Regions from separate parts of the Paraclostridium sordellii genome, predicted to be linked through region 1. Evidence: riboswitches for the same ligand, from Rfam matches in the RefSeq annotation. Region 1 holds a riboswitch; the other holds the start of a gene.

Region 1 (10,742 bases):
AATCAAGAATATTCAGATGATTGTAAGATCTTAAATAAGGTATTAAAAAGTGACATAGATAACATAAAACATACATTAGAAGATTTAAATGAAGAAGTTTTTCAACAAGCATCAGATAAACTTCTTAATGCAAGAAAAATTTATATATTAGGAATGAGAAGTTCATTTAGTATAGCTCAATATCTAGGGTTTTATTTAGATATTATACTAGATAATGTTCATATAATAAGAATGGATATGGGAGATGCATTTGAGCAAGTAGTAAGAGTTACTGATGAAGATGTAGTAGTTGCCATCAGTTTCCCTAGATATTCAAAAAGAAGTCATCAAATTGTAGAATACGCTAAAGCTAAGGGAGCACATGTTATATCAATAACAGATAGTTTATTTGCACCAATAGCAACTATATCAGATACAACTCTTTTAGTTAAAAGTAATATGGCGTCTTTTGTAGATTCATTAGTTCCGGCGCTAAGTCTTTGTAATGCTCTTATAGTATCTATAGGAATGAAAGAAAAAGAAGATATAAAATCTTATTTTGATGATTTAGAAAAAATCTGGGAAAGGTATGGAGTTTATGAGTAAACCTATAAATATACTGGTTACAAATGATGATGGAATTTACGCTTGTGGGATTTTAGAACTTGCAAAAGCTTTTAAAGAAATTGGAAATGTTTATGTAGTTGCTCCGGATACTCAAAGAAGTGCAACAGGGCATGCAATAACAATTCACGATCCTATAATGATAAAAGAAGAAAATATAGAAAAAGGAATTATAGCATATTCCATAAGTGGAACGCCAGCAGATTGTGTAAAAGTTGGAATAGAATCAATTTTAAAGGATGTAGAAATTGATTTAGTTTTAAGTGGGATTAATAATGGTCCTAATTTAGGAACAGATGTAATATATTCAGGTACTGTATCAGCTGCAATAGAAGGGTTAATACAAAATAAACCGTCTATTGCTATATCTTATGATTCCTATAATATTTACAAAGACGATTATAAGAAAGCCTCAGAATTTATAGTTAAACTAGTTAAAAAATTAGAAAGAAATATGAGTATATTTGAAGATTGTATACTAAATGTAAACATGCCTAATAGAGATATAAAAGGATTTAAAATGACTAAATTGGGAATAAGACAATATGAAAATGATATAGATGAAAGATTAAGTCCACATGGAAAGAGATATGTATGGATTGGGGGAAGGGTAAAAATTTTAGAACAAGAAGAAATAAGTGATATATCAGCAGTTGAAGAGGGATATATATCAATAACACCAATAAATATAGACATGACTAATATGGAAAAATTAAAAATATTAGAAGAATTAGATTTATAAAAATAGGTATATAATTATATACCTATTTTTATAATTTAATCAGAAAAATAAATTAATATATTTATAAATCAAAAATTAATATTTTTTTGGAGTTGCTAAAAATTCTTCAATTCTTTTAGATTCGTTTAACTTTTTTAACTCTGTAGCTTTTCTTTCATTTTCCAACTCATCTTCATATTTTATATATTCAACTCCAGACTCTTCTAATAATTGTAAACCTAAGCCTGTAGGGTACTCACCTTTAAAGACTACCTTTTTAATTCCAGCTTGTATTATTGAAATACAGCAAAATACACAAGGCTGAGTAGTTACATATAAAACAGCTCCATTACAACTAGTTCCATTTTTAGCACATTGTATAATTGCATTTGCCTCTGCATGTCCAGCCCTACATAACTCAAGTCCTTGACCTGATGGTATATTTCTTTTTCTTCTTTCACAATAACCAATATCAGAACAGTGTATAGCACCTGAAGGAGCACCATTATAACCAGTGCTAATGATTTGCTTATCCTTACAAATTACAGCACCTACTTGTCTAGAAACACAAGTACTTCTAACCTTTGTTTCCTCTGCTATATTCATAGCCCATTGAGTAAATAAAATTCTCATAGTAATCCTCCAAAATTTCATAGTATATATTTATATTATAATACTATATATTTAAATTCGTATCAATCATAGCTAAGTTTAGTATACTAAATAAATTTGATTTAATATAAATATTTGTGTTAGTATTTATAAAAAATAAATAAAAATAGGAGGAAAAATGTATATAGACTTTCATAATCATCTAGATTTTTATGATAAAGAAGACATCAATAAGATAATTTATGAAATTGAGAATAATAAAATTACTATATTAGCTTGTTCAATGGATGAAAAAAGCTACTTATACAATAAGGAGTTAAGTAAATTAAGCAAATATATAGTACCTATATTTGGAATACATCCTAATAAAGCCCATGAAAATAGAGAAAATATAGATAAATATGATTCTTTGATAAAAGACAGTCAGCTAATTGGAGAGATAGGATTAGACTTTTATTGGATTGAAGATAAAAATACATATAAAAGTCAAATTAAAGTATTTGAATATTTTCTAATTCAAGCTAGAAAATACAGTAAATATATAAATGTACATACAAAAGGAGCAGAAGAGCTTGTATTAGAATTAATAAAAAAATATGATATTTCTACTCAAACTATAATTCATTGGTATAGTGGAGATATAAATGTATTAAAAAAATTAATAGATTTAAATTGTTTATTTACTGCTAGTATAGATTTAAAATACTCAGAAAAAAGTAGAGAAATAGTTAACTTAATACCAACTGAAAATTTACTGGCTGAAACTGATGGACCAACAGCATTACAGTGGATAAGCGGAGAATGGGGTATGCCTAAAAAAATAATGAACGTATACGAAGATATATGCAGAATAAAAAAAATTAATATCTGTGAATTTAAAAATAATTGTCAAAATCATCTAAATAAAATAATTAAATCGAAAATTTAAAATAAAAACGTTGTCAAAAATTAAAAATATAGTATAATTAAGAATATAAAATTAAAAAATAGGGGAGCTATTTTGCTGAGAGGAGATAAGATCTCGACCCTTAACCTGATTTGGATAATGCCAACGTAGGGAAGATATTGTAATTAAAATATTTTTATTTTCAATTAAGACCTAAAAAAGCCTTTTCCATTCGGAGAAGGCTTTTTATATTGGGAATTATAAAATAGGTAATAAAATAATAAAAAGGGGTGATAAATATGGTAATAGCTGATATAGCTGTGATACCACTAAGACCAAATAAAGGAGAGGAGGAGATGTATAAGGTAGTTGATTATTGTATAGAGATTATAAAACATAGTGGACTAAAATATGAGATAGGTGCAAACTCAACAACGATAGAGGGAAATTTTGATGATGTTTTTGATATTTTAAAAAAAGTACATAAAGCTCCATTTAAACTTGGATGTGAAAGAGTTATAACAACTTTTAGAATTGACGAAAAGCATGGAGGCATAACGATTAATGAAAAGCTTAAAAATCATAGGTAGAAAAAATGAATATATCTACTCAATAATAACTTTTTTGATATTAGTTATTATATGGCAATTGTATGTAGATATTAAAGAGGTACCTCAATACATACTACCTAGCCCTATAGATATAATACAAATATTTTTTGATGATTATCAAAATTTAATTTCAAATAGTTTTGTGACATTATATGAATCTATAGTAGGTTTTGTTTTAGCATTAATAATAGCTATATGTATAGGAATATTAATGGATTTTTTGCCAATATTAAAAAAATGTTTTTATCCAATTTTAGTAGTTTCACAAACTATACCTACAATAACTATTGCACCTTTGTTGGTAATATGGTTTGGCTTTGATACACTACCTAAAATTTTAATGGTTTCATTAACTTGTTTTTTCCCTATATTTGTAAGTTTAGTTGATGGATTTGAAAATGTAGATAAAGATTATATAAATTTATTTAGAACTATGAATAGTAATAAATTACAAACTTTTATTCACTTAAAATTTCCCATGAGCTTGGAAAACTTGTTCTCTGGAATAAAAATTTCAGCAACATATATGGTTGTGGCTGCCACTGTTGCTGAATGGTTAGGTGGAACTAAAGGATTAGGAGTATATATGGTAAAAGCTAAAAGTTCTTATGCATTAGATAAAGTTTTTGCATCCACTATAATAGTTATTTTATTTAGCTTAATTTTTGTAGGGATAACACAAGTAGTTAAAAAGATTGTAATAAAGCACACTTAATATCAGGAGGATAATGTATGAAATTAAAAAAGTTAATTTCTTTAACTATAATGGGGATAGTTAGTATTAGTATGTTTACAGGATGTACAAGCGAAAAAAAAGAGAGCAAGGACAAAGATATAACTATGGTACTTGATTGGACTCCAAATACTAATCATACAGGTTTATATGTTGCACTAGAAAAAGGTTACTTTAAAGATGAAGGACTTAATGTAGAAATTGTACAACCATCAGAGGGAGGTGCATCTACACTAGTTGCTACAGGAAAGGCTGATTTTGGTATAAGTTATCAAGAAGAAGTTACATTTGCTAAAACTAGTAAAGATCCATTACCTATAAAGGCTGTAGCAACTATTTTACAACATAATACATCTGGATTTGCATCACCTAAAGAAAAAAATATTACTTCACCAAAAGATTTTGAAAATAAAGTTTATGGGGGCTGGGGTTCTCCATCTGAAGATGCAATACTAGATTCAGTAATGAAAAAGGAAAATAAAAAATTTTCCAATTTAGAGGTTGTAAATGTAGGAGAAGATGATTTTTTTACTGCTGTAAATAAAAATATAGATTTAATGTGGATATTTGAAGGATGGACAGGAATAGAAGCAAAACAAAAAGGTATAGACTTAAATTACATACCACTTAAAGATTTAGATAAAAGATTAGATTATTACACACCTTTAATAATAAGTAATGAAAAATTAATAAAAGAAAAACCAGAAACTGTTAGGAAATTTATAAATGCTACAAGTAAGGGATATGAATATTCTATAAATCATCCAGAGGAGTCTGCGAAAATACTTCTAAAGTATTCACCAGAAATAAATGAAAATTTGGCTATTGAAAGTCAAAAATTCTTATCTAAACAGTATAAATCAGATGCTAGTAAATGGGGAGAAATGAAAGATAGTGTATGGAATAATTATACTGAATTTTTAAAAGAATATAAACTTATAGAAAAGGATTTAAAGCCAAGTGATGCATATACAAATGAATTCTTACCCAAATAATAAACAAAAGTTAATTATTGATAATATTAGTAAAAAATATGGTGAAAGTAAAATTATAGAAGATATAAGCTTACATGTAGATGAAGGAGAAATTATATCGATATTAGGACCTAGTGGGAGTGGAAAGAGCACCTTATTCAATATAATAACAGGATTGAGCAATGAATATAGTGGAAAGATAGTTATAAATGGAAAAATTAGTTATATGCAACAAAAAGATTTACTACTTCCATATAAAAATATTATAGATAATGTTTCATTACCATTATTAATAAATAATGAAAAAAAAATAAGAGCAAGAGAAAGAGTAAAAAAATATTTTGAAGAATTTGGGCTAGAGGGATACGAATATAATTATCCAAGTGAATTATCTGGGGGAATGAGACAGCGAGTTAACTTTTTAAGAACTTTTATAAATAGTAAAGATTTAATGCTTCTAGATGAACCTTTTGCGGCTTTAGACTCAATAACAAAGTCTAAAATGCAGGAATGGCTAATAAATGTTAAAGGAAAGTTTAACTCTACTATACTTTTAATTACACATGATATAGATGAAGCTATAAAGTTATCTAATAGAATATATTTATTGTCAGATAAACCAGCAAAGATAAAAAAAGAATTTAATTTAAAAGATACAAATTATGATTTTGGAAATGAAAATTACATAAATCTAAAAAAAGAAATAATAAGTCTACTTTAAAGTAGGCTTATTTTGTATTGAATATACTAAAAAAAATAGAAAAAATTGTATCTAAAATACAATGACTATAATTATTTTTAATGGTATTATCTAGAGAAAAACGTATAAAGGAGGAATTATGTCGAAAATCCTTTTTAAAAATGCAAAGCTAAGAGGGCAAGCAGAGTTAAAAGATATATTGGTAGTTGATGGAATTATAGAAAAGATAGAAAATGAATTAAAATGTATAGATGAAAATAATAACGATATAGAAGTTATTGATTTAAATAAAAATTTGACTATACCGCCTTATGTAGAACCTCATATACATTTAGATTATGTATATACTGCACATACTCCAGGGGCTACAAACTCATCAGGAACATTATTCGAAGGTATACAAAGATGGTCGGAGTCTAAAAATAATTTAAACAAAGATGAGGTAAAGGAAAGAGCTAAAATAGCATTAAAAAAGCAGATTACTACAGGTATACAACATATAAGAACACATGTTGATGTAACTGATAAAAAATTAACAGCTCTTAAGTCTATGCTAGAATTAAAAGAAGAATTAAAAGAAATTGTTGATATGCAGATAATAGCTTTTCCTCAAGAAGGGATGTATGCATATAAAGGTGGAGATGAATTAGTTGAAGAAGCTCTAAAAATGGGGGCTGATGTTGTTGGCGCAATTCCACATTTTGAATATACTAGAGAATTTGGTGAAAAATCAGTTAAAAAGGCTATAGAGTTAGCATTAAAGTACGATAAATTAATTGATATACATTGTGATGAAACTGATGACGAACAATCTAGATTTTTAGAGGTTTTAGCAGCTCATTCATACATAGAAGGAATAGGGGAGAAAGTAACTGCAAGTCATACATGTGCAATGCACTCTTACAATAATGCATATACATATAAGCTATTTAAACTTTTAAAAGAATCTAAATTAAACTTTATAGCTTGTCCAACAGAAAATATACATCTTCAGGGAAGGTTTGATACTTATCCTAAAAGACGTGGGATAACTAGAGTAAAAGAGATGGTAGAAGCTGGATTAAATGTATGTTTTGCACAAGATTCAATATCAGATCCTTGGTATCCATTAGGAACTGGGAATCTTATGAATATACTTGATGCAGGAATACATATATGTCAAATGATGAGCTTTGAAGAAATAAATAATTCTTTAGATTTAATAACTATAAATGGAGCTAAAACTTTAAATATAGAAAAAAATTATGGAATTAAGGTTGGCAATAAGGCTAATTTTATAGTTTTAAATGCTAAAAATGAGTTTGAAGCAATAAGAGAAAGAGTAGGTGTCTTATACTCAATTAGAGATGGAAAAGTACTATTTGAAAAAATTCCTGAAGTTATAAAAAGTAACTGTGACTTTATAAAGTAGATTAAAAAGATAATATATGTATATATGCTATAATTAAAAAATAAACTTAATAGATTGAAAGGATATTTTTTATGATAAGTTGCAAAGATTTACTAACACTTAATGCATTTAAATATATTAAATTAGTTGCAGGAGAAGGTGGAATATATAAAAGTGTAACTTGGACATATATATGTGAAACTTTAGATTTTAGCAAATGGATAAATGGAGGAGAGTTAATTTTTATAACTGGAATGGGAATGGATTTAGGTGAGAATTCATTAACTGATTTAATTAAAGATTGTGCAAATCAAAATGTAGCTGGATTAGTTATACTTACTAATAGTGAATATATAAATGAAATACCAAAGGATTGTGTAGATATAGCAAATAAAGTTAATCTACCTCTTTTTAATATGTCTTGGGATATAAAATTAATAGATGTAACAAAAGAAATCTCAAATTATATAATAGAAAAAAGTTTTATTAATAACAAAGAAAAAGAACTTTTAAAAGAACTCTTATTTAATTCATCTTTAAGTAAAGAAAGAGTTTATAAACTTCTTAAACATTGTAACTTCAAATTTAAAGAATTATCATTAGTAGCCGTATTTAATGTTTTAAATGTTCATATATACAATTTAGATTATGTTGCAAATTATATAAAATTAAAATTATCAAAAGTAGAAGCATCTTTTATATTAGAAATATTTGAAAATAATGTTTTATGTATAGTTAGCATAGATCAACCTAACAAACAAAAGATTAAAGAAACATTAAAATCTATAAATGAATACTTAAATGAAAGTATTTTTTCTATACTAAGCATTGGAAGAAACTACAAAGATATATTTAGTTTGAAAAAAAGTTATGAAGAAGCATTAAATTTAATAAGCTTTTATAATTATGAAGATATGAAATTAAAATATATAGATTATGAGAATATGGGATTTTATAAGCTACTATTTGATTTTAATGATATAGATAAATTAAGTTTGTATAAAGAAGATATTTTAGGCAAGCTAATAGATTATGATAAAAGAAAAAGTACAAGCTTTATGAATACTTTAAAAGTATATATATTTAATAATTCTAATTTATTAAGCACTTCTAAAAAATTATTTATACATAGAAATACATTAATTTATAGGATAAACAAAATTAAAACTATATTAGAAAAAGATATAGATGATCCAATTATAAAAAATGAACTCATGAATGCAATTATGATAAATAATTATTTGAATTATTTAAAGAGTTAATTAGGAGGAATAAGTATGACTTTAATGGCAGAAATGACATGGTATGAATTTGATGAAAGAAAAGAAAAGGATGTAGTGATACTACCTGTAGGATCAGTAGAACAACATGGACCACACTTACCTTTATTTACAGATACTATAATATCAGAAGGATTTGCTAAGTTACTTGGAGAAAGAGTAAATGGTATAGTTATGCCTGCTATAAATTATGGATATAAATCTCAGCCAGCTTCAGGAGGAGGGCCTTTATTTCCAGGAACTATAGATTTAAATGGTAAAACATTAATATCTTTAGTTATGGATATACTAGAAGAACTTATAAGAGATGGTGTTAAAAAAATTGCAATAGTAAATTCCCATTTTGAAAATCAAGCTTTTCTACTAGAAGCTATAGATTTAGTAAGTAAAAAAATGCCAACTGGAACTAAAATAATTATGATGAGTTGGTGGGATTTAATAAGTCAACCGACTATAGACAAGGTATTTGATGAAGTAGAATTTCCAGGATGGGCTCTAGAACATGCAGCTATAACTGAAACTTCTCTAATACTTAAATTTGCACCTAATTTAGTGCATATGGATAGACTTATAGATGAAAAAATTGAAGAAGTTCCAACATATCAAGTATACCCTATTCCAAAAGATTTAGTTCCAAAATCAGGCTTATTATCTATAGGAAGAACCAGTTCTAAAGAAAAAGGAGAATTAATTGTTAATGAATCCTTAGAAAATATGATTAAGATAGTAAAAAAAGAATTTATATAAAATTGTATAAGTTATTAGTAATACAATTAAACTTATTTGGAGGAAGATATGAGCTACGAAGCAATATTTAAAGCACTTGCTGATAAAAGACGATTAGAAATACTTAAAACTTTAAATAAAAGAGGTAGCATGTGTGTATGTAAACTTGTAGATGAATTTGAATTATCTCAGTCGAAGTTGTCATATCATTTAAAGTTATTATTAGACAGTAATTTAATAGTAAAAATATCTCAAGGTAAATGGAATTATTATGATGTAAATAAAGAAATATTATACAAACTTCTAAGTGAAAATTCGATAAAGGAATTATTAAAATAAAAGAGACTTAAAAATAAGTCTCTTTTATTTTAATAATTCCTTTATTTAATTATATATAGTTATATATAATTAATATATAGACAATATGAATATTATTAAATTAAGATTAAATATAATAAATTATTAAATATTTATTAAGGAGGGCATTAAAAATGCAACTACTTGATTAACCCCCTGATTTTAGAAATTAATTTAATCAGGGGTGATAAAAATGAGGAAAAATTTGAATTTAATGTATATAATATCTTTTTTACAAGGGCTTATATTTTATGGACCGGTTAGCTTAATATATAAAATACAAAAAGGAGTATCTGTTAAAGAAGCTTTTTTTCTAGAGTTTTTTTTATTAATGATAACGGTATTCACAGAGGTTTTATGGGGGTATTTTGCTGATAAATACGGATACAAAAAACTCTTATAATATCATACTTTTTATTTTTTTTAAGTAGAGTTACTTTGATTTTTTGTAATAGCTTAGTTAGTTTTTTTATAGAGACCTGTATTAGAGGTATTAGTGTATCGGGGATTTCTGGGTGTGATATTGCATTTTTATATAACTCTTGTAGTGAAAATGAAAGTGAAAAAGTTTTTGGAAGATATCGAGCTTATAACAGTACAGGATTTTTTATATCGTCAATTTTATCAGTATTTATAGTTGGAAAGTCTATAGAATTGGCTATTTTTTTAACTAGTATAGCTTACGGGATAAATGTTTTAATTATGTATTTTACAAGTGATGTTGAATATAAAGTAGATAAAAAGAAAGAAAGTTTTAATTTAAAAGATTCATTTAAAGATAGAAATTTAATAAAACAAATGTTAGTTTTTGTGATAGCTACATCTTTAATTTGTGAGATAACTTATGGAATTACTATAAACTTATCTCAAATACATTTTAAAAATATTGGATTTGATTTCAAATTTTTTGGATTTATAACAGCTTTTTCGGAATTAGCCTCTTTACTATCTAGTAAAACATATATTTTTACTAATAAGTTTGGGCAAACAAAAACTTTAAAATTTATTATAACATCAACCTTGATATTTGTATTTATTTTAATATTTACTGAAAATATAATTTTTAGTATAGTTTGTATAATTTCATTAAGTGGACTAACCGCTATGTCTAGTCCAATAGTACTAGATATTCAAAATAAATTTATTAAA
Region 2 (10,742 bases), 1.1 Mb from region 1:
GATTTTGATTTTTAATCATAGATAACATAACTTGCATAAATCCATAAACTCCATTTGTGTATACTCCATCTTTTGTTTGAAGTATTTTATCATAATATTGCTCTTTTTCTTCTATTGTTTTTGCAAACATTACTTGTCTTGGAAGTCTTGCAAAGTAGCTTGTGCTAAGTAATGATGATCCATCTATTACAAGTAACTTTTCCTTACTTATAGTTTCATTTATTTGTATTTCTTCTATTTTATTATCTTCATCACATTCATTATTTATAGATACTTTAACTTCTTCATTTGTAGGAACTTCTTCTTTATTGTTAATTTTTCTATTTTTTATTCTAAAGTCAGTGTTAATTCTAGACCCAACATAACTATTAAGCCTAATTTGATCACTATATGACATATCTACTTTTTCATTTTCTTCTTTTTCTTGATTTTGTTCTAATAAATCAAATAAATCCATACTATTCTCCTTTTATGTTTAATTACATATAATATATAAATTATATCATATCATGCAAATTTTTATCGATTACAGTAGTTTCTAAATAAAAAAATTCTAAGGCTTTAAAACCTTAGAATTTTTTTCACTTTACTTTTCATCAAAGTCTATATGAACTTTTCCTACTGGAGTAACTATATCTATATATGATAAATTGAAGTTTTCATCCATTACATCTATTTTATATTCAAATAACACATCATCTTCTTTTTTAGACATGAATATATAACTTCCATTTTCCTTATCTTCTATTTCATCACATATTTCATCGTATATTTCTTCTCCACTTACAGGTCCATTGTACCCAGCATTTTTTATTTTTTCTTCTATTAATCTGTATATTTCTTCCATATTATTACCTTCTTTCTAATCATATATCAAATACAGTCTACATTCTGTTTTTATATATTGTCAACTATATTACTTGAATTTTATTTGTAATCCTTTTCTTTTAAGTTGTTAATTTCAGCCTTATCTTCTCCAATAGCCCTTCCTATGCTTCCATCTAACATTTTCCAGGCAGTATTGTGCATATCTTCAACATTTGTAAATTTTCCTTTTTCCCAATTTTTTAGATTTTCTAAAAAGAAATCTCTATGTGGTATTTTTGTTTTTTCTAATATAGTTTTAAGTTTATATATATTATCTGGACTAGGTTCTATAACCCCTATTTTTTTACCTTGCTTAGCTTTTATTACTGGATTTGACATCCAATGCACTAAATCATATATATTATCTTGTTTAAACTCAAACACTTTATATGATTTAGCTTTATCAAACTCTTTCTGTAACAATTCTTGATAGTTACCTGTATAAGATACTACTTTTCCACTTTCATCTTTAACTTGTTCCTTTTTACTATCTTTGTAAGAAACTTCTTCAAATAACTTATATCCTATGACCCCGACAACAATAACTATAATTAAAGCAAATAAAATTTGTTTTAATTTTTTCATAATCTCCTCCCCAAATGTAAATCTAAACATGATTTAAAATTTCATCAATATGTTTAAATCAATACCCCTACTAATTTTCTTAAGTAAAATAAATATATTAATGATATAGATATTATATCTAACTTTGTTACATTAAATCAAATTAGATTATACCCTAACTATACTCAAACCATATAATTTAAATACATAAAAACCAAAATAAAATACTTTATTTTTAGTATTTAATATTTTTTAATTACAGTATTTTTTAATAGCTGATTTAAAATGTTTTATATGAACTTTCTCATCTAATATTATTCTTTGAATTATTTTTATTATATAATCATCGTCTATTATTTCTATATGTCTCTTATATGATGCTATATCAGAATACTCTGATTCTAAATCTTTATACAATCTCTCACATATATTTACTCCATAATATACAAAGGAGCCATTCCAAGGCTTAAAATTAGTACTATATGACCCTCTATATTGAGGATTTCCTCCTAGTAAAGTTATTACTTGCCCAAGTATGTCTAAATGATGCATTTCTACCTTTGATATCTGTATATACATATTAGCTAAATAAATCTACTCATATAATTTAATATATTACTTTTTAATTTACATTGACTCTAATGTATTATTTTTAAATAACTTAGCTAAATAGTATTTATAAAAATTAGTAATAAAAAAAGAGATGTATAAAGTAAATTTTATACATCTCCTTTTTTAATTATTACCTAAGTTTAAAGCTTTATTAAATCTATTGAGTGGTAATATAGAAATTATTATAGTTGATAATAATCCTTCTACTCCTACACTTGACACGTTATATAAGAATGAATAAACAAATATATTCATACCTTTAGGTACATATTGTCCAAAGAATACGCATCCAGATATTATATTCATAGATACACTAAGTACTAAGGCAAATAAACACCCTAATATAACTTTTGATTTTTTTTCTTTTCCAAATATTCCAGCTAGTCCAAGTAACATCGTTGGTAGAATATAGTCTAATAAAAATTGCGCTGGGTGAATTATATAAGCCCCTTTTAATAGCTTTAATAAACCATATAATAGCCCCCCAGTTATTCCTATAGTATTTCCACATAATACTGATAATAACATTGTTGGTAACATTGAAAATAGTGAAATTCCTCCACCTTGTGGATATTTTATAAATTCTATCATGCTAAGTATATATGATATAGCACTAAACATACCTATTGTAACTATTAGTTTTGCATTAAACTTAGTATTTTTTAAACCTTTAAGATAATATATGAAAAACGCTATACTTCCTATTATTATAATCGCATTAATCATTTGTTTTCCTCCATTTTAAACATTCATTATATATATCATCACTATTTAATATAGCTGATACTATTGCATATCCATCTACATTTATATCCTTAAATGTAGATATATTATCTAAAGTTATTCCCCCTATTAAAACTTTAGGTATCTCTACACCTTTATCTATTTCCTCTAATTCTTTTAATGTTACTAATGTTGCATCATTTTTAGTAGATGTATTAAACATTGCACCTACTCCTATATAATCAGCTCCATTATTTTTAGCTTCCATAGCTTCTTTTATATTGTGTGCTGATACTCCTATTATCTTATTATCTCCAACTAACTTTCTAACTTCTCTTAGTGGAATGTCACTTTGACCTACATGCACTCCATCTGCATCACAAAGCATAGCAATATCAACTCTATCATTTATTATAAAAAGTACATTATATTTTTTAGTAAGTTCTCTTAATTTATATGCTTTTTCTAAAAATTCTTTTCCATTAACATTTTTTTCTCTTAATTGTAATGTAGTTACCCCTCCTTTTAAAGCATCTTCTATACATTTATAAAAGTCTCTTTCCTTTAAAATTTCTGAATCAGTAACTAAATATAATTTTAATTTTTCTTTCATTTTTATATCTCCTTCTAGTTTTTAGATACCTTTAAAACTTTTTGAAATCTTTTTATTGGTAATAAAACTAATATTATAGTTGAAAGTATTCCTTCAACTCCAGAACTAGATATATTGTATATACAAGAATATAATAATATGTTCATTCCTTTTGGCGCATATTGGCCGAAAAATACTACACCTGAAATTATATTTACTATTACACTTAAAGCACTTGCAAATAAACAACCTTTTACAATATCAATCTTTTTATCTGTTCCAAATTCTCCTGCTAGTCCAAGTGCCATAGTAGATAATAAATAATCTAGTATAAACTGTGCTGGATGAACTACATATACGCCATTTAACAGTTTTAATAATCCAAACACTAATCCCCCTGTAACACCTGCACATCTTCCATATAATATAGCTAATAGCATAGGAGGCAACATAGAAAATAATGTGATTCCTCCACCTTGTGGATATTTTATAAATTGTATCATATACAATATAAAAGATATTGCACTAAACATAGCTATTACAACTATTTCCTTTGTCGTAAACTTAGTTTTGTTTATATCTTTTATATAAACCCAAAATAATCCTATACTTATAAGAATTATTAATATACTTGTCATTAAATACTCGCCTCTTTTACTTTTTCATATGCCATATTCCAAAAATCTAATTCATATAAGCTAGATTTTATAAATATTTCTGTAAGTTTTTTCATTTCCTCTTCACTTAAATTACTACATAAATTGTTTGTATAATCTAACCATTCTTTTAATAATTCATCAAATTCATTATCTGCATACATTTTTATCCAATCTTTATAATAGTTTGTATCTAAAGTATCTTTGTATGTTTCATATAAGTAATGTCCTATATAGTTATAACTCCAGTTACAAGGTAGAGTTGCCATTACTATTTCTTTTACTCCACCTGTTAAAGCTACTGCTTGCATATAACTTGTATAACTACTTGAAACCATTTCAAGTTCACACTTTTCTGCTTCTACTGGCGGTATATCTAGTTTTTTCATATAATCTATGTGTATAGCAGCTTCATCTTCCATTGACCCTTTTGCCGCCCTATTAAAAAACTTCATTTCCTTAATAGTTGCTGATTTTACTATTCCCATTGCAAATACCTTTGAGAACTCTTTTAAATATAAATAATCTTGTATAAGATAGCTTTTAAATTTTTCTTTTGGTAATGTTCCTTCTCCTATTTCCTTTACAAAAGGATGATTTAAGTAGCTTTCCCATATATCTTTAACTTCATCGAATAAATAATCTGTAAACTTCACTAAAGCACCTCCACCCTAGAGAATTTATTTAATGTTTCTTTATTTAAGCTATATATATTATCCATTAAACTTACCTTAAAGCTTCCAATCCCTATGTTGTCTTTATCTGCTAGTTCTCCACATAAGCTCATTGTAAGAATACCCATACTAGCCGATTCTAATTTATTTTCACTAATTCCTAAGTAACTTCCTATTAAACTAGCACTCATACATCCTGTTCCTGTTATACTTTTTAGTTTTGAAGATCCATTGTCAATCTTTATAACTTTTTCTCCATCAGTTATAACATCAATCTTTCCTGTTGAAGCTACTACACATTCTAATTTTTTAGCTACTTTTTTTATTATGTCATCTATATTTTCATCTTCTTCAAAAGAATCTACACCTTTTCCCTTTACATCAAATCCACCTATGTATTTTATCTCTGATGCATTTCCTTTTATAACATCAAACTTAACTTCGTTTAATAACTTTTCTACTAATAAGGCTCTCGATTTAGTAGCAAATACACCTACTGGATCTAATACAACTGGTTTATTAAATTTATTAGCAATTTTTCCAGCCTTTAAAAATAATTCTGTATGTGATGAATTCATTGTTCCTATATTTATAACAACACAACTTGCAATTGGAATTATCTCTTCGATTTCTTCATAAGAATAACTCATAAGCGGACTTGCACCTAAAGCAAGTGTTATATTTGCACAATCGTTTATAGTTACTTCATTTGTATAATGAAGTACTAATGGATTAACCTCTCTTACTTTACTTAATAAATTAAACATATTTTATCTCCCCCGTTTACCTTAGTTTATTATTTATTTAAATCAAATTTATAGAAATGATGTACAGGCCCTACACCTTTGCCTATGTCAAAACTATATTTTATTGCATTTGTTATATATTTTTTAGCTTCCAAAACCGCTTCCTTAACATCTAATCCTAGTGCTAAGTATGCAGTTATAGCAGAAGATAATGTACAACCTGTCCCATGAGTATTTTTCATATCTAATCTTTCACTCTTATAAGTTTCAAAAGTATCTTTTCCAATTAAAACATCTATTGCATCTCCATCTAAATGACCACCTTTCATAAGAACATAATTAGGTCCTAATCCTAAAATCTTTTCTCCAACTAATTTCATATCATCTAGATTATTTATTTTAATTCCTGCTATTTCTTCTGCTTCTAGTGTATTAGGTGTTAATATGTACGCTTTAGGTATAAGATACTTAACTAAGTTCTCTTTAGCTTCTGGCTTTAAAAGTGAATATCCACTTTTAGAAATCATAACTGGATCTACTACTAGATTTTTAGGATTATACTTACCTAGAGTATCAACTATAACTCTTATTATTTCCGGACTTGATACCATACCTATTTTTACGGCTTTAGGTGGTATATCATCAAATACAACCTCTATTTGCTTTTTAATTATTTCCTTACTTAAGTCTTCTACTAAAAATACTCCTTGTGTACTTTGAGCTGTAATAGCAGTTATAACACTCATTCCATAGGTTCCTATAGCACTGAAGGTTTTTAAGTCAGCTTGAATCCCAGCTCCTCCTGATGAATCAGAACCTGCTATTGTAAGAGTTGGTATTTTGTATTTTTCCATTTTGTAGTCCCCCTTATAGTTCTTGTAAGTTTCATTTAATAACAAAAGGCCATATTCCTATGTAGGAATATGGCCTTAAATTTCTATGCAAATAAATTTCATTTGTATATTAAGTAAAGCTTTCCTACGCTGGCATTATCCAGATCAGGTTTGAGGGTTAATGAATAAAAATTCATCTCTCAGCCATAAGGCACCCCTAGCTATTCATTTTAGATTACAATTTTATTATAGCTTAGTTTATACATATGTCAACAAAAAGTTTATATAAAAAACACCCCCTCAATATTTTATATTGAGGGGGTGTTTTTTTATTAAGCTACTTCTACTTCTCTTATAGAATCTTCTTCAAATTCCTTTTCACTACTTGCAACAACTAATGTGCAAGTGTTGTCTCCCATTACGTTTACTGTTGTTCTAAACATATCTATTATTCTTTCAACTCCCATTATAAGTCCGATTCCTTCAAGTGGAAGTCCTACTGATTGAAGAACCATAGATAGCATTATCATTCCGACTCCCGGAACACCTGCTGTTCCAACTGATGCTAATGTTGCTGTTAACACTATTGTTAACATATCATTTATTCCTAAGTTAACTCCATAAACTTGAGCTATAAATAATGCTGCTACACCTTGCATTATAGCTGTTCCGTCCATATTTATAGTAGCTCCCATAGGTATAGTAAACGAACGTATACTCTTGCTTACACCCATTTCTTCCATAAGCTCTAAACTTACTGGTACAGATGCATTGCTTGAAGCTGTTGAAAAAGTAACTGCTGCTACTTTAGTGAACTTACGAGCAAAATCTATAAAACTAAATTTAGTAAATATTTTAAGTGAACCTCCATAAACTACAACAACATGTATTAAAAGCCCAAATAAAACTACTAATATATACTTAACTAATGAACCGATAGCTTGTGTACCAACTGTTGCGAAAGTATTTGTTATAAGAGCAAATACTCCAAATGGAGCAAAATTCATTATAACGCCAACCATCTTCATACAAACTTCATTTGCACTTTCAAATATATTTTTTAAAGGTTGAGCTTTTTGACCAACTAAACTCATTGAAATTCCTGTAAGCATTGCAAAGAATATTATTTGTAACATTTCTCCTTTTACAAAAGATTCTATTGGGTTTGAAGGAATTATGTTTAATACTATTTCCGATAAAGACTGATTTTTAGCTATTGTGGTACTTTGAGATGCAACTGTTCCTAAATCAAGTCCTGCACCAGGCTTTAACATTGCTCCTAAAGCTAAAGATACGCATATAGCAAGAGCTGTAGTTGTTAAATAAAATCCCATAGTTTTAAATCCGATTCTTCCAAGTTTCTTTATATCTTCCATTGCAGATACTCCACAAACTAAAGATACAAATACCAAAGGCACTACCATCATCTTTATAGCTTTTGTAAATCCACTTCCGATAACATTTATAAATCCACCTAATAATAAAGTATCTTTTATATATCCTCCTGGCATTTTACTAAGAATTATACCAAATAACATACCTAAAAATAGTCCGATTAAAATTTTGCTAGTTAATCCAAGTTTCCTCATATTTTATGTCCTCCGTCTCTTTATTATATTTATATTATACATTAAAACCCGCATTTTGTGTAATTTTTTAAAGTTTTATATAATTTATAAAGCTTTTTTCTTAATTTTTTTAAGTATTTTCCTATCAGACTTTATTTTATTCTTCATTATCACTTTATTACCTTATATAATTTTTTAAATTTACTGAAAAAACTTAAATATCAAACTATTACTAGTATTTTTTTATTATAGTTCATAGGATAACGATTATTTGGTTTTATTTGCAAAAATAAAAAACGGTATTAAGTAAAATTACTTAATACCGTTTTATTTAAAATCATCCCTTAAACCTTTAGATCAATTTCTGTTTTTAATTATCCTAATATTTGTATTTCTATATTTTGTCTACCAAAGCTGTTACACTCAGCTTCACTATTCATGAATATATCTATTTTATTACCTTTTATAGCTCCTCCACAGTCTTCTGCTGTAAATACCATATCAAACTTAGGTATATATACTTTTGTTCCATAAGGTATTACTGAAGGGTCTACTGCTATTGTTCCCCACTTTGGAGTTGTTCCTGTAGCAGTTATTGTATGTCCTGCATATGCAGTTGCATTAACAGTCATTAAACGACCTGTATTATTGTTGTTAGAAGCTGTTGTTTCCTCTTTTTGAGTATTTTCTTCAGGCTTAGTAGCTGTATTATTTTGACTTGTTTCAGATACTGCTGTATCATTTTTTTGCTCAACAGTATTATTTGCAGTATTTTCACTTACAGCTGCAGCTTTAACTTCTTTAACCTCTTTATTATTTTGAGATTTTTTACTTACTTGTTGCTTTTTAGCTTGCTCATTTGCTTGAGATTCTGTTAATACATAATCTCCAGAAATCCAACCTTCTTGGTTATCATCTAATTTTATTTTATACCAGTTATCTTGATCTTCTAATATTTCAACAACTGTATTATTATCTAATAATCCTATTTTATCGTTTTCTACAGATGGTCCTTTTCTTACATTTAATTTAGTTGCAGTTACTGTACCTTTTTCTTTAGCAGTGTAATCCCCATTTACCCAGCCTTCTTCTCCATTTGAAAGCTTAACTTTGTTCCATCCATTGTTAGACTCTAATATTTCAACAACCATTCCTCTATCTAATGATCCCACTCTATCATTTTCTACAGATGGTCCTTTTCTTACGTTTAATGATTGTGCAGTTACTATTTCTTTTTCTGCTGCGTATATATTATTTGTTGATGCATATAAACCACCAACTACCAATCCTAATGCTAATACCAATGATTTTTGTGCTCTTTTATTCATACTCATAAAATTCCTCCCTATTTAACCAAATAAAATTATATATTATTAATTATATTGTTTTGTCTTATCCATATTTTTTAACTTTGTTACTTTTTCGTAACTATTTTCAAGTTGTTATTAATGGTAATACATTTTTGTTTGTTTGTAAACACCTAAAGCACAAAAAAACTTAAAAGGGTTACAAAAGAGTTACAATTTGTTACAAGCTCAATACATTGGAATTTCAGAGTTTTATAAATAGTTATATATATAAATTTAAATCAAAAAATTTTTTTAATTTTTTGTAATCTTTATAGTTTTGTAACTTTTTCATATAAAATTTTAATAAAAGCATTAAAAAAGGCTATACAAAGATAATATCATCAGGATAAATATCAACCCTAATTAAAATACTATTTTTATATAACCTCTTATATGTTTAATTTATTTTCTAGGCATAAGAAACAAAAGTGCTATGTAAAATGCTACAGACCCTCCGCCTAATATTACAAATATGACAAACACTATTCTAAGCGTTGTAGAGTTAAATCCAAAAAACTCAGATATTCCTCCACAAACTCCACCTAATACCGAGTCTGATTCAGATAGATACATTTTTCTTTCCATAACTCATCTCCAATCTACTTTATACTTTTATAAATATATTTTGACAATATGCATATTGATACCTTTATTTTTTTAATTTATTATGCATATTATGAAGATTTATTTAATAAGTATATATAGTATTACTTTATAGAAATGAGTTTATCTATCTAAAATACTATTAAACTTTGTAATATTTATGTTAATTACTATAATTATGTGTATACTTAGTTTTTAAGATTGGCATTTTTCTTTCCACTTTGATAGTTTCTTATCATATATTTTTTTTACTTCTTCTAAATCTACATTATTTTCACAACTTTGACTTATTATTGAACTAGCTACTATTATTACATCTAGACACTCTTCAACTACATCTTCTTTAGTTTTATTTTTATATTCACATCCACAAGCCTTTGAGTAGCTTAAAACAGCTTGTGATACTTCTCCTACTTCTTCAGAAAGCTTTAAAGTTCTTTCTACTAATGTTTTTTTATCAAGCTTTGTTAGGCTTTCTATTTCTTTAAAATTTACTAATGAATCATTTTTCATAAATATACCTCTTTCTTATTAAACAAGTTGTTAATTTAAATATTAATAATTATAGATTACAATATTTTATTAATTTATAAAACACATAAAAAAAATGAGTGAAGAATTCTTCACTCATTTATATGTTAACTAGCTTGTTTATTTTCACTGTTTCCATTAGTTTTCTTAGCTATAACAGGTAGTATTAATCCTATTCCCATTAATACTAATGGAGTTATAACATTTAGTGAAACTCTAAATATCCACTCAGAGCTAAATGCAGCTACATCTGTTGGGAACATACCCATTATACATGCAAATGCAGTAAACCCAAAACACCAAGCTCCTACTATAAATCCAAACTTATTACTTTTTATAAACTTATACTCTGTTTTAAACTTGCTACTCATCTTCTTAAGACCCATGTAAGCTAAGAATACCCATAGGTATCTCATTGGCATTA

The links. A riboswitch is a leader RNA that binds a small molecule or an ion and turns the genes downstream of it on or off. The one in region 1 is predicted to bind thiamine pyrophosphate.
Region 2: it holds a riboswitch for thiamine pyrophosphate, as region 1 does, so the genes downstream of both, thiD (bifunctional hydroxymethylpyrimidine kinase/phosphomethylpyrimidine kinase) here and ATCC9714_RS09250 (MTH1187 family thiamine-binding protein) in region 1, are expected to answer to the same signal.

Annotation. Positions count from the first base shown of each region.
Region 1 covers NZ_LN679998.1:1,928,707-1,939,448, reverse strand. Annotated here, with positions in the region: gene ATCC9714_RS09270 (MurR/RpiR family transcriptional regulator) at 1-585, shown strand, start outside; gene surE (5'/3'-nucleotidase SurE) at 578-1,345, shown strand; gene ATCC9714_RS09260 (deoxycytidylate deaminase) at 1,421-1,957, opposite strand; gene ATCC9714_RS09255 (TatD family hydrolase) at 2,115-2,864, shown strand; TPP riboswitch at 2,915-3,015, shown strand; gene ATCC9714_RS09250 (MTH1187 family thiamine-binding protein) at 3,122-3,412, shown strand; gene ATCC9714_RS09245 (ABC transporter permease) at 3,387-4,148, shown strand; gene ATCC9714_RS09240 (ABC transporter substrate-binding protein) at 4,166-5,161, shown strand; gene ATCC9714_RS09235 (ABC transporter ATP-binding protein) at 5,142-5,861, shown strand; gene codA (cytosine deaminase) at 5,980-7,251, shown strand; gene ATCC9714_RS09225 (PucR family transcriptional regulator) at 7,323-8,492, shown strand; gene ATCC9714_RS09220 (creatininase) at 8,508-9,257, shown strand; gene ATCC9714_RS09215 (ArsR/SmtB family transcription factor) at 9,306-9,575, shown strand; gene ATCC9714_RS09210 (hypothetical protein) at 9,787-9,996, shown strand; gene ATCC9714_RS09205 (MFS transporter) at 10,032-10,742, shown strand, end outside.
Region 2 covers NZ_LN679998.1:854,141-864,882, reverse strand. Annotated here, with positions in the region: gene ATCC9714_RS04220 (5'-3' exonuclease) at 1-457, opposite strand, end outside; gene ATCC9714_RS04215 (hypothetical protein) at 587-847, opposite strand; gene ATCC9714_RS04210 (DUF6241 domain-containing protein) at 928-1,452, opposite strand; gene ATCC9714_RS04205 (ferritin family protein) at 1,684-2,010, opposite strand; gene thiT (energy-coupled thiamine transporter ThiT) at 2,167-2,769, opposite strand; gene thiE (thiamine phosphate synthase) at 2,762-3,379, opposite strand; gene thiT (energy-coupled thiamine transporter ThiT) at 3,394-3,996, opposite strand; gene tenA (thiaminase II) at 3,996-4,670, opposite strand; gene thiM (hydroxyethylthiazole kinase) at 4,670-5,455, opposite strand; gene thiD (bifunctional hydroxymethylpyrimidine kinase/phosphomethylpyrimidine kinase) at 5,485-6,288, opposite strand; TPP riboswitch at 6,393-6,496, opposite strand; gene ATCC9714_RS04170 (dicarboxylate/amino acid:cation symporter) at 6,600-7,856, opposite strand; gene ATCC9714_RS04165 (SH3 domain-containing protein) at 8,210-9,169, opposite strand; gene ATCC9714_RS04160 (PspC domain-containing protein) at 9,587-9,769, opposite strand; gene ATCC9714_RS04155 (MazG-like family protein) at 9,983-10,300, opposite strand; gene ATCC9714_RS04150 (APC family permease) at 10,426-10,742, opposite strand, start outside.